DNA from 3 places in the Marinomonas sp. ABL3_031 genome. Region 1 is predicted to be linked to each of the others. Evidence: predicted binding sites of a transcription regulator. Region 1 holds the regulator's gene; each other region holds the start of a gene.
The links. The regulator sigma-54, encoded in region 1, starts transcription at its own class of promoters, with help from an activator protein. The targets are predictions, from matches to a motif close to TGGCACNNNNNTTGCTNT.
Positions count from the first base shown of each region.

Region 2: a site for sigma-54 is predicted at 8,898-8,915, ahead of ACXAH2_RS00830 (benzaldehyde dehydrogenase). Genes of this name have one in related genera too.
Region 3: a site for sigma-54 is predicted at 6,002-6,019, ahead of urtA (urea ABC transporter substrate-binding protein). Genes of this name have one in related genera too.

Region 1 covers NZ_JBSWYU010000003.1:186,887-197,293, reverse strand. The annotation lists gene mgtE (magnesium transporter) at 1-902, opposite strand, end outside; gene ACXAH2_RS05380 (HPr family phosphocarrier protein) at 908-1,177, opposite strand; gene ptsN (PTS IIA-like nitrogen regulatory protein PtsN) at 1,190-1,639, opposite strand; gene ACXAH2_RS05370 (RNA polymerase factor sigma-54) at 1,655-3,139, opposite strand; gene lptB (LPS export ABC transporter ATP-binding protein) at 3,215-3,940, opposite strand; gene lptA (lipopolysaccharide transport periplasmic protein LptA) at 3,944-4,450, opposite strand; gene lptC (LPS export ABC transporter periplasmic protein LptC) at 4,434-5,012, opposite strand; gene ACXAH2_RS05350 (calcium/sodium antiporter) at 5,012-5,992, opposite strand; gene ACXAH2_RS05345 (ABC transporter ATP-binding protein) at 6,142-6,936, shown strand; gene mlaE (lipid asymmetry maintenance ABC transporter permease subunit MlaE) at 6,933-7,715, shown strand; gene mlaD (outer membrane lipid asymmetry maintenance protein MlaD) at 7,717-8,178, shown strand; gene ACXAH2_RS05330 (MlaC/ttg2D family ABC transporter substrate-binding protein) at 8,185-8,805, shown strand; gene ACXAH2_RS05325 (BolA family protein) at 9,046-9,282, shown strand; gene murA (UDP-N-acetylglucosamine 1-carboxyvinyltransferase) at 9,309-10,407, shown strand, end outside.
Region 2 covers NZ_JBSWYU010000001.1:164,887-175,293, reverse strand. The annotation lists gene ACXAH2_RS00875 (diguanylate cyclase domain-containing protein) at 1-909, opposite strand, end outside; gene ACXAH2_RS00870 (dihydroorotase) at 1,024-2,301, opposite strand; gene ACXAH2_RS00865 (aspartate carbamoyltransferase catalytic subunit) at 2,303-3,310, opposite strand; gene pyrR (bifunctional pyr operon transcriptional regulator/uracil phosphoribosyltransferase PyrR) at 3,537-4,034, opposite strand; gene ruvX (Holliday junction resolvase RuvX) at 4,105-4,563, opposite strand; gene ACXAH2_RS00850 (YqgE/AlgH family protein) at 4,566-5,129, opposite strand; gene ACXAH2_RS00845 (hypothetical protein) at 5,402-5,557, shown strand; gene ACXAH2_RS00840 (2OG-Fe(II) oxygenase family protein) at 5,653-6,495, shown strand; gene ACXAH2_RS00835 (DsbA family oxidoreductase) at 6,657-7,310, shown strand; gene ACXAH2_RS00830 (benzaldehyde dehydrogenase) at 7,382-8,842, opposite strand; gene ACXAH2_RS00825 (sigma 54-interacting transcriptional regulator) at 9,106-10,407, shown strand, end outside.
Region 3 covers NZ_JBSWYU010000004.1:245,638-256,044, reverse strand. The annotation lists gene fmdA (formamidase) at 1-600, opposite strand, end outside; gene urtE (urea ABC transporter ATP-binding subunit UrtE) at 669-1,358, opposite strand; gene urtD (urea ABC transporter ATP-binding protein UrtD) at 1,413-2,156, opposite strand; gene urtC (urea ABC transporter permease subunit UrtC) at 2,209-3,360, opposite strand; gene urtB (urea ABC transporter permease subunit UrtB) at 3,435-4,358, opposite strand; gene urtA (urea ABC transporter substrate-binding protein) at 4,490-5,776, opposite strand; gene ACXAH2_RS07245 (hybrid sensor histidine kinase/response regulator) at 6,115-9,501, shown strand; gene ACXAH2_RS07240 (response regulator) at 9,498-10,407, shown strand, end outside.

The DNA.
Region 1 (10,407 bases):
TAAGAGGCAATAAAGGCGGTAATGAGATTAATACCTAACCAAACGGCGCGACGTTTAGTGGTTTTTAAAATAGGGGAGAAGGTATCTTCATCATCATCCAAGCCTGCCATACTGAGCATGGAATGCTCAGCCTCATCACGAATGACGTCTACCACGTCATCAATGGTGATGCGGCCGAGTAGTTTTTGAGTTTCTCCATCGATAACCGGAGCAGACACTAGATCCATATTTTCGAACAATTGAGCGACATCGCTGGCAGGCGTATCAGCGGTGATGAAAGTGTAATCTGTCTCCATGATGTCACGTACTGTATCATCTGGATCACTCACCAAGAGTTTGGTTAACGTCAGTGTGCCCAATAAGCGGTCTGAGCGGCTAACGACCAGTAGGTTATCCGTCATATCTGGTAGAGTATTGTGACGACGTAAATAACGGAATACGATATCCACAGTGATGTTCGGACGAATGGTGATGGTATCCGTATTCATCAAGCCACCCGCTGAATCTTCAGAGTAGCTTAATAGTGTTTCGACTCGGGTTCTGTCTTGCGCCGTCATAGACGCAAGAACTTCTTTTACGACTGTTTCAGGTAAGTGTTGTAATAAGTCGGCAAGGTCATCACTTTCAAAATGTTCTGATACTGCGACCAAGCGCTCAGTATCCATTTCTTTTAGGAACTGGGCACCTATGTCTTCACTTAGATATTGAAGGACTTCCCCTTCGTTTTTAGAGTCAATTAACTCCCAAAGTAATTTACGCTCTTTTGGGGGGGAAGATTCGAGTAGACGGGCTACATCTTGCGCAGGTAGAGCGCCGTTAAGCAGATAACGTGCCTGCATAGTGGCCCCAGACTCAAGGGACTCACTAACTGTCTGCAGATGGCTTAACGTTTTTTCTGGCATCAAAACTACTCGTCTTCACCAAAACGATCATTAATCAAAGCCAAGACGGCTTTAATCGCTTCTTCCTCATCTTCTCCATTGGTTTTAACGGTGATTTCAGTACCTTTGCCAGCAGCGAGCATCATCATTGCCATGATGCTTTTGCCGTCAACATTACGGCCATCCTTCTCAATGGTAATATCACATGAGAAACGTGATGTGGTTTCAACCAGCTTGCCTGCAGCACGGGCATGCAGTCCAAGCTTGTTGATAATAGTGATGGATTCTTCCTGCATGCTGTTTCATCCTTATATTAAAGATTCAAAGCTAGTGTACAACTCTTTATTAGTTTGTGCGTTGCGAAGTTTTGCTAGTGCGTCTGGTGACTGCGCTAATTCTGCAATTTGCGCTAAAGTCGATAAGTGTTGATCGCATTCGTGAGGCGGTACAATTAAGGCGAAGATCAAGTCAACAGGCTGTTTGTCGACAGAGTCAAAATCAATAGGACTTTGTAGGGACATAATAACAACGGCTGTATGATTGGCAGATTCAAGACGACAATGTGGAATGGCAATGCCATTTCCTATACCGGTACTACCTAATTTCTCACGTGCCAACAAGGCGTCATAGACAGCTTCATTATCACAATGTAGACGGTTAGAAGTGATCTCCGCCAAACTTTCAAGAACACGTTTTTTGCTAACAATGTCTTGTTTAGCAAGCACAAGATCGGCTTTTAGTAGTGAATTTAATGGCATGATACTTAATACCTGTTAAATCAATCTTTTTCGTTCATTGGAAGGCGGAATATTCATCGCCTCACGATATTTGGCAACGGTACGTCTTGCTACTTGAATGCCTTGATCTGCCAAGATGGTTGCCAGTTTATTATCACTAAGTGGTTTCTTAGCAGGTTCATCAGCCACCAATTTTTTAATCATAGCGCGTATGGCGGTCGAAGAACATTCACCGCCTGATGCAGTATTAACATGGCTTGAAAAGAAGTATTTCAATTCAAAAATGCCTTTTGGTGTATGCATGTATTTTTGCGTAGTGACACGAGAAATAGTGGATTCATGCATGCCTACTTCTTCTGCAACATCGTGTAATACCATAGGTTTCATGGCTTCTTCGCCGAGTTCGAAAAAAGCAATCTGGCGACTCACAATACAACTGGCTACTTTTAACAGAGTTTCATTACGACTTTGTAAACTCTTCATGAACCATTTGGCTTCTTGTAATGAATTTTTGATGTAGCTTACATCTTCTGCAGTAGAGGCTGTGTTAGCCATGGCGGAATAGGTTTCGTTAATCTTGATCGGTGGTAAAGCATCATTATTCAATTCGACTTGCCAAATGCCGTTACGCTTTTTGACTGACACATCTGGTATGACATAATCCGTATCGTCTTCATCAATGGCCGAACCTGGACGCGGGTTAAGTTGCTGAATAAGATGAATAACTTCTTTAAGCGCTTCGTCTTTAAGCTTGGTTTTGCGGCTTAACTGCACGAAGTCTCGACTGCCTAGCAGATTTAAATAATGACTGATCAGGTTTTGTGTGCTTTTGAATAGAGGGTGGTCTTGAAATGCTTCTAATTGCACCAGCAGACAATCGCGTAAATCAATTGAGCATACACCCACAGGGTCAAAGCGTTGCAGTCTGTGTTGTACGGCTTGAATTTCATCCAATTCAAGTTCTTCTAGATCACTTGTAAGAGATTCTAGAATGTCTTCTAATGACATGCTCAGATAACCGTCAGGCTGAACGCAATCAACAATCGCGTAAGCAATCTCCAAATCACGGTCTGACATGTGGGTTAGGTTGAGTTGCCAAATTAAATGGTCTTGAATGCTCTCTGCTGGAGCATTACGACTTTCAAAGTCCATTTCATTATCGAAGCTAGTCGCATCGCTTACGGCGGCTGAGCTTTGGTAGGTATCATCCCAGTTGCTATCAATTGAAAGCTCTTCAGGGATACTTTCCGTCCATTCTGATTCTAATCGGGCTTCTTCGGCTGACTCACTGTTTGCCTTTTCTTTGCTTGTATCGTTTTCGACTTTAGATTCAATGCTAGCAGGTAAGTCGATGGCAGTTAATTCGTCGTCATCTAATTCCAGCAAAGGATTGGATTCAAGGAATTCATGAATCTCTTGTTTTAAATCCAATGTCGAAAGTTGCAGCAAACGAATGGCTTGTTGCAACTGCGGGGTCATGGTTAATTGTTGACCGAGCTTTAGCTGTAAAGACTGCTTCATGGAGCAACTCTGTCTGATTTAATAAATTGGAACGAGTTATGCATATTACTCCCTTTCTACAATAATGATAAGGGGTTACAGGCGGAAGTCGTCGCCTAAATAGACTTTTTTTACTTGTTCATTGTTAATGACTTCACTGGCATCACCAGAAGCTATGATATAACCATTGCCCACAATGTAAGCTTTGTCACAAATATCCAGCGTTTCTCTTACATTATGGTCGGTAATTAAAACGCCAATGCCGTTGTCTTGTAAATGCTTAATAATCAGCTTTATATCGCCTACAGAAATCGGATCAACCCCTGCAAAAGGCTCGTCTAATAAAATGAATTTAGGATTCATTGCCAAAGCACGTGCAATTTCGACTCTGCGACGCTCGCCACCAGACAGGGCCATGCCTAAATTTTTACGAATGTGAGTGATGTTGAATTCTTCCAGTAATGATTCTAGACGTTCCTTCTGCTCAGTTTTAGACAGTTCTTTACGGGTTTCTAAAATGGCTGAAATATTATCTTCAACGGACATTTTTCTGAAAATGGAGGCCTCTTGCGGTAAATATCCCACGCCTTTTTGGGCGCGTACATGCATAGCATCTTGAGTAATGTCTTGGTCGTCAATAAAAATCCCCCCGGCATCATTGGCAACCATACCGACTATCATATAAAAACACGTGGTTTTGCCCGCACCATTTGGGCCCAGCAAACCTACGGCTTGCCCCGATTCAACAGCAACGGAGACGTCTTTCACAACAGGGCGCTTTTTGTAGCTTTTAGCCAGATGTTTTGCTTCCAGTCGAGCCATGGGTTAGTTTGCCTTGCCTGTTTGTGGTTGTAGGGTCATTGATACGCGACCGGAATCTTTTTTCTCGGCACTGAATGTGCCGTCATCGATCCTATAGAGAATATAGTCAGCAGAGATGGAATTTTGCATGCGACTTAGATAGCCCTCACCAATGATTTCAAGTTTACCTTCATCTGTTGAGTAGTGAATTTCATTACCTTTGCTGATAACGATATTGCCACTCCAGTCTACTTGCTGGCTGAATTTAGCCGGAGTGCCGGAAGCCTCTAAACTACTGAACTGCTGAGTTTCAGGGTTGCTCGTTACTTTTAAATATTGAGCTTGGATTTCAATTGAACCTTGTTTAACAAGTACGTTACCTTTATAAATGGCTTGCCCTGTATTTTGGTCAAAGGAAGCTTCATCTGCTTGAATTTCAAGTGGTTTCTCAATGTCGTTAGGTAGGGCAAGGCTATATTGGCTTAATGTTATCAGAGTAATTAAACCAGATAATTTAGTGAATTGTTTCATAATTTCCTCGTACTGATCCTGTCATCACGACTTCTTCTGAATTGATATAAGTAATAATTTTGCCCGCAGAAGTCTTACCTTGAGCAGAGGTAAGAATTGCATCTCCTTGACTGGTTAAGGATTTATCTTGGTCTAAATAATGAATAGTGTCAGCGTGTAAGATCACATCTTCTGATTGCTTATATTTTTTTACGGCTTCTGCATTATTCGACAGCAAAATGTCGTTACTACCATCCTCAATAATGCCTTGCGAAGCGTGAGCGTGCCAACTACCAGATACAGAATATCTATCTATATTTGGATTCTCCAGTAAGGTGCGTGAGGTCTGGATGTAGTGTAGGGTTTGCTCGGCATTGATTCGCTCAATTAAATTTCCTTGTGCATCATACCTCTGCGCTACAACCTGAGTGATAAAATAATCTGGAGTACTACTTAACGACGCAGACTCAACTAAATTGGTCTGGGGTAGATTTTTATACCAAGTCAGCATTGCAATGATAGCGCTAAATAGGGCGATTATCAGTATATTGCGCAGACTTTTAAATGTTTTGTTAGTTGTCATTAAGTCGGGCCACCTGTACCTAGAATGTACAAGTATAAAGCGTAAGCGATCAGTAGTGGTAGTCCTAGCCATTTTGGAATGCTATTACGCTTAGTACGCTTGAAGACAAAAATGGCAATGACCAAGGCCAGTGTTAAACTTAGTGTCCAAGGGTAATCACGGGTCAAAATGCTGTGATCTAGTACGCCTGGTGCTATCAGAGCAGGTAAAGGTAAGACTGTCGCTAAATTAAATATGTTAGAACCTAAGATATTACCGATGGCGATATCGTGATGTCCTTTGCGCACGCTACTGATGGAGGCTGCTAACTCAGGTAGACTGGTACCAATAGCGACAATGGTCAAACCAATCACCAATTCACTGACTCCAAGTTGAGTGGCGATTCCTATGGCACCCCACACCAATAACTTGGAGCTGCCAATTAAAACGGCAAGACCCAAGATCGCAATAAGTAATGAACGTCCGATAGAGCTTCCGTCATCTTCCGGAAGTTCTTCTGTTAGTTCCTTGGACAAATCTTTACTACCTTTTAAAAGCAAAAACAAAATTACCATGAATGCCGCCACTAAGATAACACCATCTAGAACGCTGAGGTGTTGATCATGAATTAACAGTCCTGTTAGAAGTGTTATGCCTAATACAAGTGGGACTTCTTTGGTGGCAATGCCTGCAGTGATAGGTATGGCAGAGAACAATAACGTGGCACCCAAAACTAAAGCAATGTTAGCTATGTTTGACCCTAGCACGTTACCTACGGCAATTTCAGGCGCTTGATCCAATGCCGCAATGGTTGAAACAACCATTTCAGGTGCTGATGTACCTAAGGCGACTAATGTAATGCCAATGATGATGGGGCTTATGTTTAGTTTCTCTGCGACCAGAGCAGAGTTTTCAATAAACTTATCAGAACTAATGACCAGAAGAATCAAGCCAGCAATCAAGGCAGCAGAAAACAACAACATGATGGAGTAATTACTCATAATTTCAGGGGCTACCATTTAATGAGGTTTGGCTTTGAAATTCAAGGCTTGACCTAGCAAACAAATTGTATTTACACGGTGTGAGATTTTATTTCCTAAAAGGCGGTGTTAGTATCAATCGGTATTCGCTAGGGAATAAGGGTGTATTTGTGGAAGACGCATATATTAAAGTACAGGGGTTGAGTTTTTATCGTGGAGAAAGAGCAATCTATAAAAACGTCTCTTTGAGCATTCCAAAGGGTAAGGTAACCGCTGTGATGGGGCCAAGTGGTACAGGTAAAACCACTTTGTTGAAATTAATTGCCGCACAATTGGTTCCAAATCAGGGGCGGATATTGGTAGGTGGACAAGATGTTCATACTTTGTCTCGTAAAAAGCTTTATAACGTCCGCAAAAAAATGGGCATGCTTTTTCAGAGTGGTGCCTTGTTTAGCGATATGTCAGTGGCAGAAAATATCGCCTTTCCACTTGAGGAGCATACCCAGCTTGATAAAAGACGCATTCAACAAATTGTCATGGACAAACTTCATAGTGTAGGTCTGCGTGGTGCGCATCAACTTATGCCATCTGAATTGTCTGGCGGCATGGCAAGACGTGTGGCGTTAGCCAGAGCCATCGCCTTGGATCCGGACTTGGTGATGTATGATGAACCTTTTACAGGTCAAGATCCTATTTCAAAAGGCGTGCTGGTTAAACTGATTCGACAATTAAATGATGACGCCAAGATTACTTCTGTGTTGGTGTCTCACGATGTTGAAGAGTCACTGTCTATTGCTGACCACGTCTGTATTCTGGCGGGTGGTAAAGTGATTGCCGAAGGCACGCCTGAAGAGATTCAAGCTTCTAATGATCCACAGGTTAAACAATTTATGAAGGGCGAGCCTGATGGGCCAGTGCCATTTCATTATCCTGAGCAATCTCAGTCACAAGGAGTATCAATATGAATCTTGTGATGCATTTAGGGGCTTGGTTTCTCAATTGGTTAGAAGCGGTTGGGCGTGCGGGCTTATTTTTAGCGCAAAGTGTGCTTCGTGTTCCTGTTCGCTTTGGTGAGTCAATTCGATTATTAGTAAAGCAACTTTACTCTGTCGGTGTGTTATCACTGGTGATTGTGGTGGTGTCAGGTGCCTTTATTGGTATGGTGCTGGCACTACAGGGCTACAGTATTTTATCAAAATTTGGTTCGGAAGAAGCGGTTGGTCAATTATTGGCTTTGTCTTTACTGCGTGAGTTAGCACCAGTGGTGACTGCTTTGCTCTTTGCTGGTCGTGCCGGTTCTTCATTGACTGCGGAAATCGGTTTGATGAAAGCCACTGAGCAATTGTCTAGTTATGAGATGATGGGGGTTGATCCTTTGCGTCGCATTATTGCTCCACGTTTTATTGCTGGAGTGATTTGTTTGCCCTTGTTGAGTATTATTTTTGCCGCAACGGGGATTATTGGCGGTCTATTGGTATCGGTTGGCTGGCTCGGAGTGCATGACGGTGCATTTTGGTCTTTGATGCAGCAGTCAGTGTATTTTGATACCGATATTATGAATGGGGTGATCAAAGCCTTTTTCTTTTCAGTTGTTGTGACTTGGATTGCGGTATATCAGGGCTACGAATGTGTGCCAACCTCTGAAGGTATTGGGAAAGCAACGACTCGCACTGTGGTGTTGGGTTCTTTAGCCATTTTAGCATTGGATTTTGTATTAACAGCTGCCATGTTTGGGGATTTTTAGGATGAGAAGTAAGCGTACTGAATTATTAGTTGGATGTTTTATTGTATTGGGATTGGCAGCCTTTGTTTACTTGGCGGTGCAAGTAAGTGGATTGGGATTTTCTGCTCAAAAAGATTCTTACAAAATTGTTGCCAGGTTTGATGATATTGGTGGTTTGACGAGTCGTTCAAAGGTTACTATTGCCGGTGTAACGGTTGGTTCTGTTGAGTCCATCTCTTTTGATAAAGAGCTTTACATGGGGTTGGTGACGATGAATATCGATGCCGATGTCGATAATATTCCTGAGGACAGTTCGATTGCCATTTTGACCAGTGGTTTACTGGGTGAGAAATACCTTGGTATTACCATAGGCGCGGATGAAGAAATGCTGAAAGACGGTGGGGAAATCTTTGACACTCAATCTGCTTTAGTATTGGAGAACTTAATCAGTCAATTCCTGTTTAATTCAGGTGATTCGGAGTAATTCTTTATGATAAAACTGTTGACTGGGACTTGCCTTGTTTTGTCTTTGTTGATGAGCTCACTTGTTTGGGCGAATGATAACGAAGGGGCAAGGGATGCCGTAGTGAAAGTCGTGGATGCATTCCGTGATGATATAGTAAAGGATAAGGATTTCTTAGCAAACAACCCTGACGAACTCGCTGTCAGGGTGGATCGAATTTTAGCTAACGTAGTGGATTTTGATGATTTTTCTCGTAAGGTGATGGGGAAGTATTATCGACGAGCCACACCTGAACAAAGAGAGCGCTTTGCTGGTGTTACTAAAGACACCTTGTTACAGACTTATGGCTCTTCATTGTTAGAGTTAGATCCTGATCGAATTAATGTGCTGCCATTAGGGCCACAAGGTCGTGGTCGTGAAACCAAAGTTAATGTGGACTTCCAAACGGAAAATGGTGGCATGTTGAACATCATCTTCTACATGGAGCAGAACAAAAGTCAGCAATGGTTATTGAGTAATGTAGCAATCAATAACATTAATTTTGGCCTGACATTTCGCAAGCAATTTGGTGTCATGATGGAGCAGAATCGAAATGATATTGAAGCTGCGATTCTTGCTTGGAAGGATTCATTAGCGAAAAAATCATAATAGTGATGGTGGCTCATTCTTAAAAATCCGCTTATAAAAGTTGTAAGCGGATTTTTTTATTGCCGTTTTTTGTGTGTGCTGTGTTTAAAAGCTAAAAAAACGATAGCCAATCTGTCATCATCGAATAAAATCTTAGAAAACAACTGTTTTTTTACTCCTAGTGGCTATCGAAAGTGTTAAGTAGTTGGCTCTACTAGGGTAGAATATCAGCATTAAAGTACATTTTAGATTGGAGTGACTGTGAACGCAGGTGAAGTAAAAGCACTTTTGGAATCTTCTATTCGTGATAGTGAAGTCATGGCAGAGGGAGAAGGTTGTAATTTTCAAGTTGTCATTGTATCGAGTGAATTTGAGGGGTTGTCGACGGTGAAGCGTCAACAGCTTGTGTACTCACATTTACAAGAGGCCATTGCCAGTGGTGCTATTCACGCTGTAACCATGAAAACTTACACGCCAGAGCAAGCAAGTAAGCTGTAAAGAAATTATTATAAGAGATTGATTGTATGGATAAGCTTTTAATTACTGGTGGGTCACCTTTAAAGGGTGTGGTGCGAGCTTCAGGGGCGAAAAATGCAGCGCTTCCAATTTTGGCAGCTACTTTGCTGACTAAAGATTTAATTACTATTAAGAATTTGCCGCACTTGCATGACATTACCACCATGTTAGAGCTATTGGGGTCAATGGGTTGTGGTGTTGTTGTTGATGAAAAAATGAGTGTTCAATTGGACATCTCCACACTGAATAATTGTGAAGCGCCTTATGAACTGGTTAAAACCATGCGAGCTTCCATTTTGGTATTAGGGCCATTAGTAAGCCATTTTGGTCGTGCCGTTGTCTCCTTGCCAGGTGGTTGTGCCATTGGTAGTCGTCCAGTGGATTTGCACTTGCGTGGTTTAGAAGCCATGGGGGCAAAGATAGATGTAACAGGCGGAAACATAGTAGCGACTGTTGACGGCCGTCTTAAGGGCGCTCGTATTTTCTTCGATAAGGTAACTGTAACAGGTACTGAGAACCTGCTAATGGCAGCGACTTTAGCAGAAGGCCAAACCATCCTTGAAAATGCTGCTCGTGAACCTGAAGTAGTTGATTTGGCTGAGTGCTTGATTGCCATGGGGGCAAAAATATCCGGTCATGGAACTGATACTATTGTTATTGATGGTGTGGAAGCGTTACAGGGTACTACATATCCTGTAATGCCAGATCGAATCGAAACAGGTACTTTCTTGGTTGCTGCAGCCATTACTGGTGGCAAGGTGAAGGTCATTGATACGGATGTGAAATCTTTGGAAGCAGTGTTGTCAAAATTAGAAGAAGCTGGCGCTAAAGTCACGTGTGGTGATGATTGGATTGAAGTGGATATGGAGGGCCGTCAACCAAAAGCCGTCAATATAAGTACTGCGCCTTATCCTGCTTTCCCAACTGATATGCAAGCGCAATTTGTCGCTTTGAATTCAGTGGCAACTGGCGTGGGTCGTGTCATTGAAAATATTTTTGAAAATCGCTTTATGCACGTAGATGAAATGTTGCGTATGGGGGCTGACATTGAAGTGAATGGCAATACCGCTATTATTCGTGGCTGTGACAAATTGAAAGGTGCGCCAG
Region 2 (10,407 bases), on a different contig from region 1:
CTGAATGGACTCCAACAATTTGTTGGCAACGACTTCTGCATCAGACAGGTTTTGAATACGAATGCCCATTACCAACTCACGCTCATCATAATGTGCCACCAAATCGTTTTCACGCACCGTATCACATAATAATTCAGCGAACACCTTGAGTTCGGGTTCAGCAATGTTGTCTTTTGATAATAACTGAATGGAAAACAAAGCGGCCCGCTGAAAGTGGCGACGAGAGTCCTTCAGCACTATGCCGAAGCTATTTTCGAAACTAAAACGTCGCAATAATCCTGTAAGTGGCTCACGGTGATTATCTTCTAATAATTGATAATCCGCTTTTTCACGTAAAAACAATGCATCCAACCAAGAATGATAAGTATCCAAAGCCACTTCCATCAACTCACTTTCCAAAAGCTGATGACGTTTTTGGAAAACAAGCATAATGAAAATCGTGCCATGTTCATCAGAATTACTGACCATAGACACATCGGAAAAATTATTGGTGACCAAAAAGCGTTGCCACGTCAGCCAATTTACAGCGTCTTGAATTTCAGATTCATGACGTTTTTGAGCAGAAGGCGCCGCTGCAAACGCAATCAAAGACTGAGGAACGTTCGTTAGTAAGCCTTTATCATTCAACAAGGATTCATTAATAAGATCCGAGTATTGCAAACGCCACTGCAGACAATCTTTGTCACATTCAAGAAACAAACAATATGACTGCGCTAATTGAGATTTTATTTTCTCACGAAAAAGCGTTAATAAAGAACTGAGCGGCGCACCTTTAGAAATGACCTGCATCATCTGCGCCATATCACTGTATAAGCTTTTGATGAAATCGCGCTCTTTTTCAAGAAAAGAGACACGAGATCTCAACATTTGCTGCTCATCCAGCAGGGATTTTGTAGATTCAATAGACATATAACAACACAACCAGTAGCAAATCCTTGTTTAGCTAGATTAACCACCAAACAAAAAAAGTAAAGAATTTGTATAGATAAGTTGGGAAAAAAACCAACTTATCATACTAATTAACTAGGATAACTGGTAAATACGCTGTCCTGATATGTATGTAGCAGTTACTTGACCAATGAATTCATCACCAAAATAGGGCGAATTATGGCCTTTAGTTTTGCGTTTTGAGCTATCCCAATACCATCGTGCAGTACTGTCGAAGACAATAAAGTCAGCAAAACTGCCCACAGCCAGAGAGCCCGCTTGTAACCCAAAACACGCCGCAGGACCAGACGTTAAACAAGACAATAAAGTGGCAAAATCCAAATCGCCTTCGTCCAATAACGTCATCGCCAGCGGTAACAATACTTCTACGTTCGCCATTCCTGGCTCTGTAGCAGCAAATGGCGCTACCTTAGCCATTTTTTCATGGGGCTGATGATCAGAACAAATGGCTGAAATCACCCCCTGCTTAAGGCCTTCGATCAAGGTCAAACGATCGCCTTCACCGCGTAATGGGGGTCGAACATGAAAACGACCATCAAACTGATTGAGAATGTCATCACTCAACAAGATATTGTGCAAGGCCACATCCGCTGTCACATCTAAACCGGAGGCCTTTGCATCGGCGATCATTTCAACCGATTTAGCGCAAGATAAGCGCGCAAAATGTGCTCGCACGCCCGTTTTCTCAACCAACAATAGATCCCGCATCAAAGCAACGGTTTCCGCTGTATCTGGAATACCAGTCAAACCATGCATAGTGGAATACAACCCCTCATGAGCACAACCACCATCTGCTAAACTGCTATCTTCAGGGTGAAAAACCACCAATAAATCATGAGTTGCCGCGTATTCCAAAGCCCGAGATAGGACTTTATTGTTCTTCATGTCATAACGTCCATTGGACACGGCCACGCAGCCAGCTTCCGTCAACGCCACCATATTACTCAATTGCTCACCGGCCAAGCCTTGCGTTAAAGCACCAATCGGGAACACATTAGCCATACCCGCATCGTCAGCTTTATCCTGAATTAACGCCGCTACAGCTGGGGTATCCACGATAGGACTAGTGTCAGGAGGACATACTAGGGTAGTCACGCCTCCGGCCACTGCGGCACGACCTTCAGAAGCAATGCTGCCTTTTTGTGTTTGTCCAGGTTCGCGTAAAGCAACCGCTAAATCCACTAGACCAGGCAATACCCATTTACCGCTAGCATCTACCAGTTCGGCATCTTCGAAACCTACTGGAGCTTCACCTATAGCAACAATTTTTTGGTTCTCAACAAACAGATCCAGCGTAGCATCTAGATTTTGGCTTGGATCAATCAAACGTCCATTTTGTACTATCAACTTCATCTTATGCCTCACCCTCACCTGCTTGTGCCGAGTCCACCTGTTGCAACTGACCGCTCATGGCCATTGACATCACAGCCATACGCACAGCAATGCCATTCGTCACCTGATTCAATATCACCGAGCGTTCCCCATCAGCCACTTCTGAAGAAATTTCAACGCCTCGATTAATGGGGCCTGGGTGCATCACGATGGCATCTGGCTTTGCCCATGACAGTGATTCTTCGGTAAGACCATACAAGCGATAAAATTCACTCTCACTGGGCAATAAAGCACCTTTCATACGCTCTTTTTGCAGACGTAGCATGATGACCACATCCACGTCTTGCAAGCCGGCTTCTAAATCATGACAAATCTGCGCCCCCATCTCTGCAAAGAACTCTGGTACCAAGGTCTTAGGTCCAACCAAACGCACTTCCTCCACACCTAGGGTAGTTAAGGCTTGTAATTGAGAACGTGCGACACGAGAATGCAGAATATCGCCAACAATGGCCACCTTTAAACCTGCAAATTGGCCTTTGTGACGACGTATGGTCAACATATCCAACATGGCTTGTGTCGGGTGAGCATGACGGCCATCACCCGCATTAATAATGGCCACATTAGGCGTACAATGCTCGGCAATAAAATGTGCAGCACCGCTATCGGAATGACGCACCACAAACATATCACTCTGCATGGCTTCTAGGTTCTGTAAGGTATCCAGAAGAGATTCACCTTTTGAGGTTGCTGACGTTTCAATGTTGAGGTTAATCACATCTGCCGACAAACGCTTGGCGGCAAGCTCAAAAGTAGTACGTGTTCGAGTAGAATTTTCGAAGAACAGATTGACCACAGTACGTCCTCGCAATAGAGGTACTTTTTTGACGGACTGTTCACCCATGGTCAAAAAGGAGTCGGCGCGGTCAAGAATTTCCGTAAGAATGGTTTTATCGAGACCGTCTAGTGTTAGAAAATGCTTTAGCTGACCGTCATCATTTAATTGTAATGCCCGTGGTTCGGATCGCATCATGGTTTGCTTTCCTTAAGCTACAAAGACCTTATGTCTTTCTCTTTGAATCAATTAAGTTGATAAGAAAATGCCCGGTACAATGACTGTGACCGGGCATTAATAAAATCAAATAACAAGACCACCTGTGATTCGGTGACACAAGATACAACTGGTTACTTTTTCATAAAACTTATCCATAAACTAATTGTCGTATTTGTTCACCAAAAAATAAAGCCTTGAAAGTAGATTAATCCGTCTTAATCACAGAAACTGCAAGCGGTTTCGGACCAATCAACTTGACCCTTTGATCAGGATTAAGCGTCAAGGTTTCTCCTACAATATCCGCCGCAATCGGTAACTCATGTTGACCAAGATCATACAGGATGGCCAAGCTGATACTAGCTGGACGACCAAAGTCAAATATTTCATTCATGGCTGCACGAATCGTACGCCCTGACATCAGCACATCGTCCACTAAAATCACATGGCGGTCTTCAATAGCAGGCAAGGATGTTTGATTCACCTTGGGATTAAGACCTGCGCGTGTAAAATCGTCTCGGTAGAAAGTAATGTCTAATGTAGCCAGAGGCTCTTTGGTCGAGACAGCAGACATAATTTGCTCTGCAACCCATACGCCACCTGTGTGAATACCCACCACAATAGCATCCTTTATGTTTTTCTCCTGACAATAACGCTCCAACTGCGTTCTCATTGCAGCAAGTGACGACTCTAACTCTAATTTCATTGCTTTTTTAACCTGTTTAAATTTACCTGAATTACATGCCTGAGCTCATCATACCTCTGTCTGACAGAGGTTAATACTGCTCAGCAAACCAGGTTTCCAAAATCATCTTAGCAGCTAAGCCGTCCACAGAGTTCTCTTTAAAATTACGATTGCCACCGCCCGCAATAACCTGACCTTTCGCTTCATAAGAAGACAATCTTTCATCCATCATGTGGTAAGGCAAATTAAAGCGACCATGAAGTCGTCTGGCAAATTTACGCGCTCTTAAACACATTTCATTTTCCGTGCCATCCATATCGAGTGGCAAACCAACCACAACAGCATCTGGCTGCCATTCTGTAAAAATTTTTTCAAGCGCTTGCCAATTTGGAATACCGTCTTGCGCTTTAACTGGTGACAATGGCCGAGCAGTACCAGTTAGGCTTTGCCCAATTGCCACACCAATTCGTGTGGTACCAAAATCAAAGCCCAATACAGACTGTGTCGTATTGGGCTTTACTGTGTCTCTTGATGACGCCTGCTGTGCCATTATTAACTGTGCCCTATATCTGGTGAAAGCTTTGTCATATCAATACCCAATACTTTAGTTGCGGCGCTAAACTGCAACTCGCTTGGAGTGTTAAATAATACGTCTAAATCCGCCTCACATACCAGCCAATCATTATTTGCAATTTCAGTCTCTAACTGTCCCGTATCCCAGCCAGCACACCCTAAGGTCACCAAAAAGGCATTTGGACCTTTACCTTTGGCAATGTCTTCTAAAGCTTTCAAAGAAGCCGATAAAGACACTTGTGATGTTACCTTAAGCGTATTACCCCATTCTTTATCCGCTGTGTGCAAAATGAAACCACGCTCGGCTTCCACTGGCCCACCAGTGTAAACCGGCTCAGTAATTAACTTGGGATCCTCTATTGTCATGTCTAAATGCTTTGCCAATTCCCGAAATTCAATGTGCGAAGGTCGATTTATGATAATCCCCATGGCACCCACTGGCGTATGTTCACAAAGGTATACAACGGTATGTTCAAAATGCGGGTCATCGAGATGCGGCATTGAGATCAAAAAGTGATTTTTAAATGAATCGAATAAAGTCATAACAATAGCCCTCTATAACTGGAATGAAATCGCAATGTATGAATGAAAAAAAACCTGCGCCAGCCTGGCAAAAGAACACAAACAGAAGAGCAAAGAAAACGGGCAAAGTTCAGTCGCTGCTTGCAGACAGTATAGGTCAAAGTTCCAATTTACCTAGCGTTAATCACATTTTGTTACCAAATCCCTTCAAAACTGTCCGATCAGTTAGTAAACTAGTTACTTCAGTTATCATCAAGTTCGCACTTGATTTTTACTTAATAGGTTCACAATACATGTCATTGCCATTCACTCATTTTCAACACGATAACGCGGCTCATGCGCCGACGTTTGCCTGTTTTAGAACGGCAAGTTTGATGAACTGGTCACAACATTATCAAGCGGAAACCGTCGATTTACGCTACTTTTTCCATAGTGGTTGGTCTTCCTAGTCCCTGCCATATTACGACTTATTTGTTCAACGCTGCCCCACTTTGGTGTCAGCCTAAAATAACAAACAACTCAATACTTATGGTGAAAGAACACAATGACGACATTAAAAGCTATCGACTACACTAGTCCCACTGCACAACAAGACTTCGTATCATCTTTGCGCGAAACAGGTTTTGGCGTACTGAAAAACCACCCAATCAAACAATCCCTTGTCAGCGCGATTTATCAAGAATGGCAAGATTTCTTTGACAGTGGAGACAAACAAAACTTCGTCTACAACAAAGGCACACAAGACGGTTTTTTTCCTTCCGACGTTTCTGAAACGGCCAAAGGACATACCAAAAAAGACATCAAGGAATACTTCCATTATTACCCTTGGGGTCAATGCCCAGCGGATAAAAAGGCATTACTGGCGCAATATTACAGCGAAGCCAATAACTTAGCAGCAGAACTGCTAGCTTGGGTGGAAACTCACACACCTTCTGATGTAGCGAAAAACTACACTCAATCTCTTTCCAGCATGGTCGAAAACAGTGATCAGACCCTGCTACGTGTCTTACATTATCCACCTTTAAAAGGTGATGAAGAGCTCGGTGCCATTCGTGCCGGCGCCCACGAAGACATCAACTTATTGACCATTCTGCCATCTGCAAATGAACCAGGTCTTCAAGTTAAAGCCAAAGATGGCTCTTGGATGGACGTGCCTTGTGATTTTGGTACTCTGATCATAAATATAGGCGATATGTTGCAAGAAGCCTCAGGCGGTTACTTTCCTTCTACATCACATCGAGTAATCAATCCAGAAGGGGCAGATAAAACCAAATCACGTATTTCTTTGCCTCTATTCCTGCACCCGAAGCCGGAAGTCGTCTTGTCCAATCGCTATACGGCACAAAGCTACTTACATGAACGCCTTGTTGAACTGGGTGTCATTTAAATTATTAGGGCTTGTTCCATAACAGGCAGTTAGCAAGCCCTTTTCCCTTTTCAAACAAGGTGCAAATTCTGCGCATATTATCCCTTCTTTAGGCGACTTACCTTTAATTTATTAAGAATGCCCATAACACATTCTTAATATTTATTTTTAGGTAGCAAATTATGAGCAACAATCTTAATATCCAATTTGTCTCAGACATCATGTGTCCTTGGTGCGTGATCGGATTAGGAAATTTAAACAAAGCTCTAACACAGCTTGGTGATTCCGTAACAGTAGATATGTCCTTCCAGCCATTTGAATTGAATCCCAATATGCCACCGGAAGGACAAAATATCCAAGAGCATATTATTGAAAAATATGGCATCACTGAACAAGAATCCGCTCAAAACCGTGCCATGATCAAAGCCCGAGGCCAAGAGGTGAACTTTGATTTCAATTTCACCAATGACAGTCGCATGCATAATTCATTTGATGCACATCGTCTACTACATTGGGCTGGCATTCAAGGTAAGCAAGCAGAACTAAAAGCAACGTTATTTAAGGCACACTTCACTCATAATCAAGATGTCAGTAACTACACAGTATTAGCCAATCTTGCTGCCAGTGTGGATTTAGATCTAACAGAAGCCAAAACCGTATTGGAAGGCCAGTTGTATGACAGTGAAGTGCGTGAACAAGAAGCCTTCTGGCAACAAAATGGCATTCAATCTGTTCCAACCGTAATCATCAATAATAAATACGCGATCTCAGGCGGACAACCTAGCGAAGTATTTAAAAGCGCATTAGAGGAAATCTTGGCCAAAGAGACGGAATAATGAGCAATAATAAAATACCCCGCATGCGGGGCATTTTATTATAAGAGCTAACAGATCAACTCAGTATCGATCTAGAATGGATAAGGCGTCGCGCTGGCTTTAACCGTCATCCATTGCCAATGAGTATACAAATCCCAATCAGCAGGACCACATACTGCATTACCATTACCCGAAGCACCACAGCCACCAAATGGGTTAATACACTCATCGTTCACTGTTTGATCGTTAATATGCAACAGGCCAACGTGCAATTGACCAGCAATGGCTTGTGCACGAGACAGATTGTTTGAAATGACCGCGCCTGCTAAGCCGTATTCCGTATTATTTGCCAACTCAACTGCTTCTGCATCTTCATCAAAAGTGACTATATTCACAACTGGGCCAAAAATTTCCTCATCAAAAGAACGCATACCAGGTTTCACACCACTCAGAACAGTTGGCTGATAAAATGGGCCTTGGTGTGTACCGCCAGCTTCTAGCTTAGCGCCTGCTGCTACTGTGTCTTGCACTATGGCATGCACCTTCTCTAACTGACGAAGGTTGATGAGAGGCCCAATAGCTACTTCATCGGTGGCAGGGTTTCCTACTGGTAAATGCTTGGCTTTCTCAACAATTTTTGCTGTCAAAGCTTCCGCCACACTTTGCTGAACAAGAATGCGTCCAGATGCCATACAAATTTGACCCTGATGGAAATAAGCGCCCCACGCAATATTACTAGCAGCCACATCAAGATCCGCATCTTCCAACACAATTAGCGAGCTTTTACCGCCCAGCTCTAAAGAAACTTTTTTCAGATTACGACCACAAGCTTCACCCACTTTGCGGCCTGCTGCTGTGGAACCTGTAAAGGCAACCATTTGCACTTCAGGAGCGGCACAAAGTGCTTCACCTGCTTCCACACCGCCTGGCAACACTTGCAATAATCCTTTAGGAAAGCCGGCTGCTTCCAATGCCATTGCTAGTATAAATCCACCTGTTGCTGGCGTTTGTGGGTCCGGCTTAGTAACCACAGCATTACCCGTCGCTAACGCGGGTGCGATAGAACGAATAGACAATATGAGCGGAAAGTTAAAAGGGGAAATAACACCCACTACACCTAGGGGTTGGCGTTTCGCATAGGATTGACGTTCTGGTGTCGAAGGTAATGTAAGACCATTTGGCTCTAACGTCATGTTGGCAGCAAGCTGAAGAATGACAATAGCTTCTTTCACTTCATGCATACCTTTAGGAACAATACCACCCGTTTCACGGGCAATGTATAAGGCTAAATCATCAAAATTTTCCTGTAGGAATTGCGCAGCCTTGTGAAACATTGCCGACTTATCTCTTGGAGGTACAGATAGCCATTCTTTTTGGGCCTTGCTGGCTTGCTGGCAAGCTAAATAAATATCGTCTGCCGTTGCCATACCAACTTGGCTCATTGCCTCACCCGTGGCAGGCTCAATGACATCTTGTGATTGTTTCGCCGCTACCCAATCACCATTAAAAAAGTGACCTGACCATTTTTGTGATGTTATTACAGAGTTAGACATAAAATGTTCTCCTATCTTATTTTTATTTGATCTCCAGTAAATGGATTAGCCTGACAGAGCAATCCTCATGCCGCTTAATCATTTCTGTGATTGCTGTTTATATAATTAGCTGATTTTCAATGTTTTTTCTCTTAAAAAATCAAAAATTGAATAAGATGTCGCAAAAATTGGATGAAGCAAGCAGTTGACCATATGATGAAAAACCATTCAGACTAAGAGAAAAAATTAACTATTTCATTAGGGGCAAACTGAGACTACCTATTATGACGCGTCCTCCTCGAATTTCACTGGCCGACATGGCAAAAAACGACGATACAGTTTTACTCAAAGGCAGTTCTAAGGAATTGGATTCGCATCATTATCCTTCTATAGATGATCTAACAGAATGTCTGTATTTTTCCCCTGGAGATGGACGAATATGGCTAGAAGAAGAACGTATGATGCTACTACATACCTCTTCATTTGGCCTGTTGCGCCAAGAATTGATCGATTCTCTTGGCTTAGACAAGTCTCGCGATATTTTAACGAGAACAGGCTACCTTTCTGGTATTAGAGATGCTGAATTAATCCGCCAGCGTTGGCCAGATGCACAAGCGGCTGCCATCTTTGAAGCAGGCACTCACCTTCATGGCTTAGAAGGATTGGTGAAAGTAGAAACCCTACATTTTGAATTCGACACGGAAAAAGGTTTATACGATGGGGAATTTATCTGGCATCACAGTGCAGAAGTAGAAGAGCACATTGCCTCATATGGCTTTGGCAGTTCACCTGTATGCTGGATGGAACTTGGTTACGCTATTGGATATGTATCTGGCTTAGTCGGCTCACTGGTTGTCTTTCGTGAGGTAGAATGCCAGTGTATGGGACATTCTGTATGTCGCGTTGTTGGAAAATCCGTTGAACTATGGGACAGTGTTGATGAAGACATCCGCTTTCTCAACACAACAGCAACGACAAACAAACGCCCTGAATCTTCTGACACTACCTCTTCTGCAGATGACAACCTAGAAGAAAGTCAAGCAACGTCAATGATAGGCGTATCAGCCACCTTCACTGCAGCCAATCATGCCTTACAAAAAGTGGCTCCCACCAATGCCACTGTGTTATTAACTGGGGAATCAGGCGTCGGTAAAGAACTGTTCGCCAGTATGCTGCATAAATTCAGCAAAAGAGAAGGCCCCTTTGTTGCCTTTAACTGCGCGGCGCTACCTGAAAACTTATTAGAATCCGAGCTATTTGGTGTAGAAAAAGGCGCTTATACCGGAGCTTCGCACAGCCGCCCAGGACGCTTCGAAAGAGCCAACAATGGCACATTATTTCTCGATGAAATCGGCACCTTAAATCTTGCGGGGCAGAGTAAATTACTACGCGCTTTACAAGAAAAAGAAATTGAACGCGTGGGCGGCATAGCCCCCATAAAAGTTAATGTTCGTGTTGTGGCGGCCACCAATGTCGATCTACGAGAAGCGGTCAAACGTGGAGAATTTCGGGAAGACTTATTCTTTCGCCTAAATGTCTTCCCTATCCATTTGCCACCATTACGAGAACGCAAAGCAGACATCCCA
Region 3 (10,407 bases), on a different contig from region 1:
GGTCATACGCCCCATGTGCGCGGTCTCAGCATAAGGTAAGGTGGCTAATTCAGGGGTTCGATCTGGCTCAGTATCATATAAGGCTTTTTCTCGAACATTCCATTCCTCTAACATATCTTTGGAAGGCAAACAGCCAATAAGCCCGGGATGAATAAGACCTGCAAACTCAACACCAGGAATGTGACGAGAGCTGGTAAACATGCCTTTAAAATCCCAAATAGACTTCTGTGCTTGTGGAAAATGCTCCGTTAGAAAACCTCCACCATTTTGCTTTGAAAAGAAGCCATTAAACCCCCATTGGCTATCTTCAAAAGTGCCGATATCTAAAATATCGACGACTAACAAATCACCAGGTTCCGCTCCTTCTACCCCAACAGGCCCGGATAAAAAATGCACCTGAGATAAATCCACATCACGAACGTCATCCGCAGAATCATTATTGTGAATTTGCCCACCAGTCCAATCGACACATTCAATGATAAAATCATCCCCTGGCTTCACCATGGCAGCCATTGGAATATCAGGGTGCCATCGGTTATGAATCATGTCGTTATCGTATGGTGACTCGTTTAGATTTACTTTTATGATGGTTTCTGCCATTTCGGTACTCCTCAATATTAGATTAGATTGGTACTTAGATGATTTACGGTTTAGGTATTCCCTCACCCCTAAACCGATAGATAGCCTTTAATTTTCTCGATATCCACGTCATCTCTGCGGTCTTCATGGATAAAGTTTCCCTTGTCTATGACAATAATTCGATCTGCAACAGCCATGGTAAAACTGAGCACTTGTTCAGACACTATGATGGTGATATTGCGAATTTTTTTGATTTCATTCAGCACATTGGCAATGTCTTTTATGATGGATGGTTGGATGCCTTCTGTTGGTTCATCCAATAACAACACCTTGGGATTGGTTACCAGCGCCCTAGCAATCGCCAACTGTTGTTGCTGTCCACCAGACAAATTACCTCCCTTACGATGACGCATGTCATGTAACACAGGGAACAGCGCATAAATGTCATCCGGAATCTTCTTCAGCTTTGACACCCCCATACCGGTTTCTATATTTTCTTGAACCGTCAAATTGGGGAAAATCATTCTGCCTTGCGGGACATAAGCCACCCCCTTTTCCACCCGCTGATAACTTTCCTTATTTGAGATGTCCACACCATCCACTAGAATGTCGCCATCAGTTAACGGCAAAATGCCAATCAGAGACTTGAATAAAGTGGTTTTGCCCATACCATTGCGACCCATAATGGCAAGGGTTTCGTTTTTTTCCGCACAAAAATTCAAGCCATGAATGACTTCACTTTGTCCGTAACTCACTTTTAAATTTTGAACGTCTAACATCTGTTCCTCCTCGGCCCAACGGCAAAGATCTCACTTACCGCTGTGCCCACATGATTAATGACCTAGATACACCTCGATCACTTTTGGATCCTTTTGCACGTCTTCCATTTTTCCAGACGCCAAAATTTTGCCTTGATGCAATACGGTCACCCGATGAGCAATTCGTTCGACAAACTCCATGTCATGCTCAATCACCAAAACAGAACGGCCTTGACTGATTTTGTTAAGTAAATCAGCGGTTTGTTCGCGTTCTTTGACACTCATACCAGCAACAGGCTCATCTAACATAAGCAGCTGAGGATCCTGAATTAATAACATGCCAATCTCTAACCATTGCTTTTGGCCATGACTCAATAAGGCCGCTTCTGTTTGCATTTCTTCCTCCAGCATAATCTGCTTAGCAACCTGCTGAATTTTGGCAATCACCTTGTTGCTGCGTTTAAAAGCCAAAGATCCAAACACACCTCGCCCCTCTGGATAGGACACCTCAAGGTTTTCAAACACGGACAGGTTTTCGTATATAGAAGGCGTTTGAAATTTACGGCCAACCCCTTTGCGAACAATCTCATGCTCCGACAGTGTGGTGAGTTCTTGATTTAAAAATTTAATGCTGCCCGAGGTGGACTTGGTTTTTCCGCAAATCAAATCCAGTACCGTTGTCTTACCTGCTCCATTTGGCCCAATGACCACATGAAGCTCGTTTTTGTCGATATAAAGGGTTAAGTTATCAACGGCTTTAAAACCATCAAAAGACACGGTTAAATCTTCGATGCTTAAAGAAAAGTCTGTATTTGTCATAAATCACCTTCTTTAGTGCTCAATCACAGCGCATTCAACGTCACGCCGACCATTAACCTGACGACTTCATTTCTAAAGAGCTAGCCGCTATCTGAGCTTTACTTTTTGCCTGTGAGGTCGGACGAAATCGATTGATTAAGACGGGGCTGTATTGGCTCCATAAACCCGCCAACCCATTTGGAAAAAACATCACCACGGCAATGAAAGTCCCGCCCATTAAAAACAGCCATAACTCTGGAAAAGATTCGGAAAAGGCGGTTTTGCCAAAGTTGATCAATAACGTGCCATACACCACACCAATCAATGACATTCGCCCGCCTACTGCCGCAAAAATGACCATTTCGATAGAAGGCACAATCCCCACAAAAGAAGGTGACATAAAACCAACTTGCAAGGTAAACATGGCACCGCCAATAGCCGACACCAAAGCCGCAAAACAAAATATAAATATTTTAAAGTTAGCAACGTCATAACCAGAGAAGCGCACTCGATCTTCTTTATCTCGAATGGCTAACAATAAACGTCCAAATTTGCTGGTCAGAATAAAGCGAGATAACAGGATTACCCCTATTAACAAAATGCAGTTAATGTAGTAAAACAACGATTTAGCGGAATCCGAGGTAATGTCCCAACCATGCAGAGTGCGCAGATCTGTGATGCCGTTAATGCCACCGGTATAACCCTGCTGCCCAACAATTAATACCGTCAAAATAACCGCAATTACCTGAGTGATGATGGCAAAATACACCCCCCCCACTCGGCGCTTAAACATGGCACTCCCAATGACATAAGCGAACAAAGTGGGCAAGGTTAGAATTGCAATCAGTGTGAAGGTAAAGCTACTGAAAGGTTCCCAAAACCAAGGCAATGCCGTCAGCTGGTTCCAATCCATAAAATCGGGAATGCCCGGGGTTGATTGAATTGCCGTATTTTCTGCTGAAGAGGCCTCCAGCTTCAAAAACATTGCCATTCCATAGCCACCCAGACCAAAGAATATGCCTTGCCCTAAACTCAAAGTACCGCCATATCCCCATAACAACACCAAGCTAATTGCGGCAAAAGCATAGGTTAAGTATTTACCCACTAGGTTTAAGCGAAAGTTATCCAAAAAAAGTGGAAACACAATCAGTATCAAAATCGAGAGAACCAGCAACCCAATTGCCCCTGATCTAACACCCAACAATTTGTTATATACAAAATTCATATCAGACTCCGGACTTAACTCATCATCACCTGGTCAACAGATTCGTTATTCATCAGAAAAAGAAGGACAGACGACTAACGGCGAACCTTACTGGCAAATAATCCCTCAGGCTTAAACATCAGAATCACCACCAACACCAATAAAGTAAGGACTTTGGCCATGGAACCACTGATGAAAAATTCGAGAATGGATTGCGCTTGAGCAATTGAAAAAGCCGAAGCTATCGTGCCCAACAAGCTGGCAGCGCCACCAAATACCACCACCATAAAGGTATCAACAATATAGAGGGTTCCTGTGGTTGGGCCCGTCGACGCAATGGTGGTAAATGCAGCACCAGCAATACCGGCAATACCGCACCCTAAGGCAAAGGTATAACGATCAATTTGTTTAGTATTAATACCAACCGCGCCACTCATAGAACGGTTTTGCGTGGTGGCTCGAACTTTTAATCCCCAGCTCGATTTAAACATCAGGTAAAACACCCCCAAGGTAACCGCTATGGTTAACCCCAATACAAATAAACCATTTATCGGAATATCGATGAGATCGGTTACCGGATAGGCACCTAACAACCAATCAGGCAAGGTTGGGCTCACTTCACGAGCGCCAAATATTGAACGAAAAGCCTGCTGCATGATCAGACTGAGTCCCCAAGTAGCCAGCAAAGTATCAAGCGGACGCGAATACAAATGACGAATCAGCACAAACTCAGCGAGATACCCCAATACGCCTGACACTAAAAAAGCCAACACAATTGAAAAAACAAAATAATAAGGAAGAAAAGCTGGAAGCCAACTTTCTGTCAAAGAAGACACTAGGTAAGTGGTGTATGCTCCCACTGCCATAAACTCACCGTGGGCCATATTGATCACACCCATTTGGCCAAAAATAATGGCCAAGCCTAATGCCATTAAAAGAAGTACACTGAATAAACTGATCCCGGAAAAGCCTTGCATGGCTAAAATGGCACCGAGTTCACTGTAGCTATATCCACCCATAGTCAGCCTCTAATGTGTGATTGCTTAAGATAAGATTGTGCTGCGTTCACTGTCGTGCATTTTCATAGCAACCCGGTGAAATCGAGACTTCCAAGGGGTTGCTAGAAAATGTTAATTCAACCATTCAGGGCCTATTGATAACCTTCTGGGAAAGGATCAGGTTTAATCAGATCGGACTCATATACCACTTTAGCCTGACCATTTTTCTGCCATTGGCCTACTCTTGCTTTACTCCATAAGTGGTGATTAGGGTCAAGCTTGACATAACCTTCTGGGGCCGTTGTTAATTCAATGTTGCCAGTTTCTGAAGCGGCAACCACCTTGTCGATATCAAAGCTTCCGGCTTTTTCAACCGCGGCCTTCCATAACCAAGGACCAAGATAAGCGGCTTGCGTAACATCACCTATCACGCTGTTCTCGCCCCACATTTGCTTAAAGGCAGCAACAAAGTCAGCGTTATTAGCATTATCCAAGCTTTGGAAGTACTTCATGATGGAATAAAACCCATCTAGGTTCTCACCACCAATACCAAGCACTTCATCCTCGGTCACTGAAATGGTCAATAGAGTTTGTTTGTTCGAAGTAATACCGGCTGCTTTGAGTTGCTTAAACCAAGCCACATTACTTCCCCCTACGACAGCCGCGTAAATCACATCCGGTTTACGTAGACGAATTTTATTGATCACGGAGCCAAATTGGGTATCACCAAGTGGTTTATATTCCTCACCAACCACTTTACCGCCTAACACGTTTTCAATGTGTTTACGGGCAATTTTCATCGACGTTCTAGGCCAGATATAATCCGATCCGATTAAATAAAAGGTTTTGGCATTTTTCTCTTTAGCTACCCAATTCAGGCCATCCAGAATTTGTTGCGTTGCTTCTTGCCCGGTATAAATAACGTTTTTAGATTGCTCTAAACCTTCATAAAATGTTGGGTAATACAAAAGGCCATTTTCTTTTTCAAATACAGGCAAAATGGCTTTGCGCGATGCAGATGTCCAAGCACCAAAAACTGCGGCCACTTTATCTTGGACTAACAACTTACGACTTTTTTCAGCAAAGGTTGGCCAATCACTGGCGCCATCTTCTTGGATGATTTTTATTTGTCTTCCTAAAATACCGCCCATGTCATTAATCTGCTTAATCGCTAATTTCTCAGCTTGCTGTGCCCCGGTTTCACTTATCGCCATGGTGCCCGTCAATGAATGCAGTATGCCTACTGTGACTTCCTTATCCGTTACCGCTAATCCGGTGGTATTCACATCCGCTGCAGAGGCAAGGCTCAACTGCGCCGCTAACATGACACTCATTGGTATGGTGAATAATTTCTTGAAATAAGAAGGTAACTGACGCACCGCTTTACGATTTCGTAAATCAATGGTGCTTTTGGGTAGTACTAACGAATAGACGCTCATTGCATTACTCCTTAGGTTGATTAATTCATTTCATTCTGAGCCGATGTACTCGAGCTCACCATTGGAGAAACGCATGATCTATCTAGTTAATTTACGCTATATTACCCGGTTTTAAAGTTTGCTATATAAAAGGAAGTGTTTTCATTTAATTGTTTTTTATAAAGTTTATGAGGTTGCTAATAACAGCGGCACAGAATTTGCTGATTATCTAATGCAACCCGCTCAATAGTGAGAGGTGTGCCCTATATCATGAAAACAGTACCTATCTGAAAACAGTCGGTGATGGATAACCTTTGATTTACAAACAACCCTTGTTTAATAACGAAAAGGTTCTACTGATGAATAATGCTCCACAAGATATTTCTCTAGTACGAAGGCATTATAATCAATGGGTTGCCAATCAAACCCTTGAAGATTATGCACTCAGATTCACCGCAAAATCTGCTCGACACTGGTCAATCAGTAAAGTGGCTTTAACCGCCCTAGGAGCCATTTCTTTCTTGGTGTTAGAAGCCATAGGTGGCGCCATTACCTTGAGTCACGGCTTCACTAATGCCATCGCTGCCATTCTTGTTGTCAGTCTCATCATTTTCCTCACTGGGGCGCCTATCGCTTACTATTCAGCTAAGCATGGGATAGATATTGACCTACTGACTCGCGGTGCCGGATTTGGCTACATAGGATCGACCATTGCTTCGCTTATTTATGCCTCTTTTACCTTTATCTTTTTTGCCCTAGAAGCCAGTGTTTTAGCATTAGCGCTCGAATTGACTCTAAATCTAAAAGTGTCAATCGGTTACATTATCAGCAGCATCATTATTATTCCCATCGTGACACATGGCATTACCTTTATTAGCCGTTTTCAAGTGTGGAGCCAACCCATATGGATACTTCTTCAGTGTCTCCCTCTGGTCTGCATTGCTTGGCAATATGAAGAAGCTTTTGACCTTTGGATAAACTTTGAAACCAGTGATGTGAGCAGCAGTACTAATTCAGGCTTATCAATACTCGCCTTTGGAGCGGCGTCTTCTGTTTTATTCTCACTGATTGCGCAGATAGGCGAACAAGTAGATTTCTTACGATTTTTACCCAAACAAGAGAAGTCAAATACCAAACGTTGGTGGATTGCCGTCATCTCAGCGGGTCCAGGTTGGATCATAATCGGAGCCATAAAACTGCTTATCGGCTCTTTTCTTGCTGTACTTTGTATTCAATATGGCTTTTCTACTGAAGACGCTGAAGATCCTAATCAGATGTACAAACTGGCCTTTAGTTATGTAACTCAATCGGAACAGCTTAGTTTGTTACTGTTAGGTGTTTTTGTCGTTATCTCTCAACTTAAAATCAATGTCACCAATGCCTATGCTGGCTCCATTGCTTGGTCTAATTTCTTTTCCCGTCTTACTTACAATCATCCGGGACGCGTTGTCTGGTTAGTATTCAATGTCATCATTGCTATTTTACTGATGGAACTAGGTATCTATCGAGTGCTGGAAGGTATTTTAGGAGGCTATGCGATTGTTGCCCTCTCGTGGATTGGTTCTATCGTTGCCGATTTAATGATTAATAAACCGCTTGGCTTACGCCCTGATAAAATTGAATTCAAACGCGCTCATCTATATGACATCAATCCTGTGGGAGTTGGCTCCATGCTGGGCGCGTCCATCATAGGTTTTATCTTTCATTCAGGATTACTGGGAGAAGAGCTACAAGCCCTATCATCCTTTATCGCACTCTTTATAACATTTATTTTGTCGCCTTTATTCGCTTGGCTAACTAAAGGAAAATATTACATAGCCAGACCGGAAATTATATTTAATTCACATGAAGAGTTACGCTGTAGTGTTTGCCACTATCATTTTGAAAAAGAAGATATGACCTTCTGCCCTGCCTACTCAGGAAAAATATGCTCATTGTGTTGCTCTCTTGATGTCCGTTGTGGCGACATGTGCAAATCGCGGTCACGACTTGCAGAGCAATTCATCGATGCGTTTAGTCAGATCTTACCATCCTCGTGGCTAAAGCTCGTCAATACTCGAATGGGTCACTTTTTATGGCTTTTTTTGCTGAACAGCTTGGTGATTGCAGGTGTGTTACTTCTGGTTTACGGGCAAATCGTACTAGACAAACAACAATACAATAATGCCTTATTTGACGCTTCCATTGCTTCCGCCTTAATAAACGTGTTTTTTATTTTGCTCATCATATTTGGCGTCGTTGCTTGGATGTTCTCTCTCGCCAGAGACTCACGACAGATAGCACTTGAAGAAACGGAGAGGCAAACACGACGACTCAAGGATGAAATAGAAGCGCATAGCAAGACGGATCTCGCACTGCAAAAAGCCAAAGAATTAGCAGAAGCCGCCAACTTGGCCAAAAGTCGTTACTTAACGGGTATTAGCCATGAGCTGAGATCGCCCTTAAATGCCATTATGGGATACGCTCAGCTGTTAGAAAATGCTCAGGACATTCCTGCTAATAGACAAGGAGCATTGACTACCATCAAACACAGTAGCGAACACCTTGCCGATATTATTGAAGGGTTATTAGACATATCGAGTATTGAAGCAGGCACATTACACATAGAAAGGAATGATGTGCAGTTAAAAGAACTCATTCACCAACTCGTGAACATGTTTAGCATGCAAGCGAAAAATAAAAACATAGAGTTTCATTACCGCCCCCTAACCAATCTACCCACCACAGTCCATGCGGACCAAAAACGATTACGGCAAGTACTGATCAACTTATTATCTAATGCCATAAAATATACCCAAGCAGGGAGTGTTACCTTTTCTGTTAGCTATCGGAATCAAGTCATACATTTCAGCGTCATCGATACGGGTATGGGAATAGAGCAAGCTTCCCTTGATAAAATCTTTCTCCCCTTTAAACGCCTGGTAAAACCCAATGATCCATACATAGCAGGTACTGGACTGGGGCTAACCATCACACGTTTATTAGTGGATATTATGGGAGGTGACCTGCAAGTAAAAAGCACCCTAAATAAGGGCAGTGAATTCAGTATCTCTTTTATGTTGTCCAGTATTGAAGAAAGTCATGAGGTCAAAGCCCATTCCGAAATAACTCCCTCTGGTTATGATGGGGAAAAACAATATGTGTTTGTTGTCGACGATGATCCTAGCCAGTGCACATTACTCTCTGAATTACTTAACCCGATAGGTTTTGAAGTCTTTATAGCCAATAATGGTATTGAATGTTTAGACATGCTGACACACTGTCCTTTTACACCCAATCTTTTCTTATTGGATGTGACTATGCCTGGCATGAATGGTTGGCAGCTTGCGCAAAAGCTACGAGAAAAATACCCTCAATCCACCATTATTATGATTTCAGCGAATGCCAACACGGACGTCCCCCTAGATAAACATCCCCATAATGGCTATTTATTAAAACCTCTCAGGTACAATGAACTCTTTAGTAAAATAATACAAACCACCAATATTAGATGGCATTTCATCGATGAATCACCAGCCTCAGAGCCAGCATTAGGATATAAATTACCAGGCTTTTCAGTGAAGAGTAGCGACGTTTGCAAGGAGGATGTAAAACAGCTTATTCAATTTGCCAATATTGGAAACCTCAATGCCATCAGACAGAAAATTCAAACCATGGAAGCATTTCCACACTCACAGGAAGTTTTGGCTCAAGCCAACAATTTTCAGTTTTACAAAGTTGTTGAAACCCTGGAGAAAATGCTATGACGCCTAACACTAAAAAAGATCTTGTTCTTGTGGTAGATGATTCACCTGGTTCCTTAGGCATGATCAATGAAACCCTAGACGAAGCAGGGTTAACGGTATTGGTGGCATTAGAAGGGACACAAGCGCTTAACATCACACAAAGTATTACTCCAGACATCATTCTCATGGATGCCATTATGCCCGGAATGAATGGTTTTGATACCTGTCGCCATTTAAAATCTAAAGTGAATTTAGAACATATTCCCATCATTTTTATGACAGGGCTGAGTGATACTGAAAGCATCATCAAAGGATTCAACGCAGGCGGCATTGATTATGTTCAAAAACCTGTAAATAGTTCCGAACTCATTGCCAGAATAAAGGCTCACTTGAATAATGCTCGATTGACTCAAAGCGCCAGAATGGCCCTCGATGCATCCGGTCAATTCCTCATCACCACCAACCAAACAGGAGAATTCAAATGGGCCACGCCACAAGCCTATCAATTACTCAATAATGCCAATATCGATGAAAACTGGTTAAAAGAAAAACTCTGCGATGAATTACAAGAGTTTCTTACGTTACGATTTAACAAGGAGAAAAACATCCAAATAAAGCAAGGCAGTAAAACCATTGAACTGGCCTACGTGAGCCAAGACATCAAAAAAGATCATCTTTTTAGAATCATTGACTTAGAACTCACCCAAGAGCAACCCATACTTCAAGCAGCCTTTCAACTCACCGTGCGTGAAGCCGAAGTATTAACCTGGATAGCTAAAGGGAAAAGCAATGCTGAAATTGCCATTATCTTAAGCATTAGCCCCAACACCATTAATGCGCATTTGGCACAGATTTTTAAAAAACTGAATGTAGAAAATCGTACCAGCGCCGCCATCGTCGCCATTAATCAAATCCGCAAGTCTACGC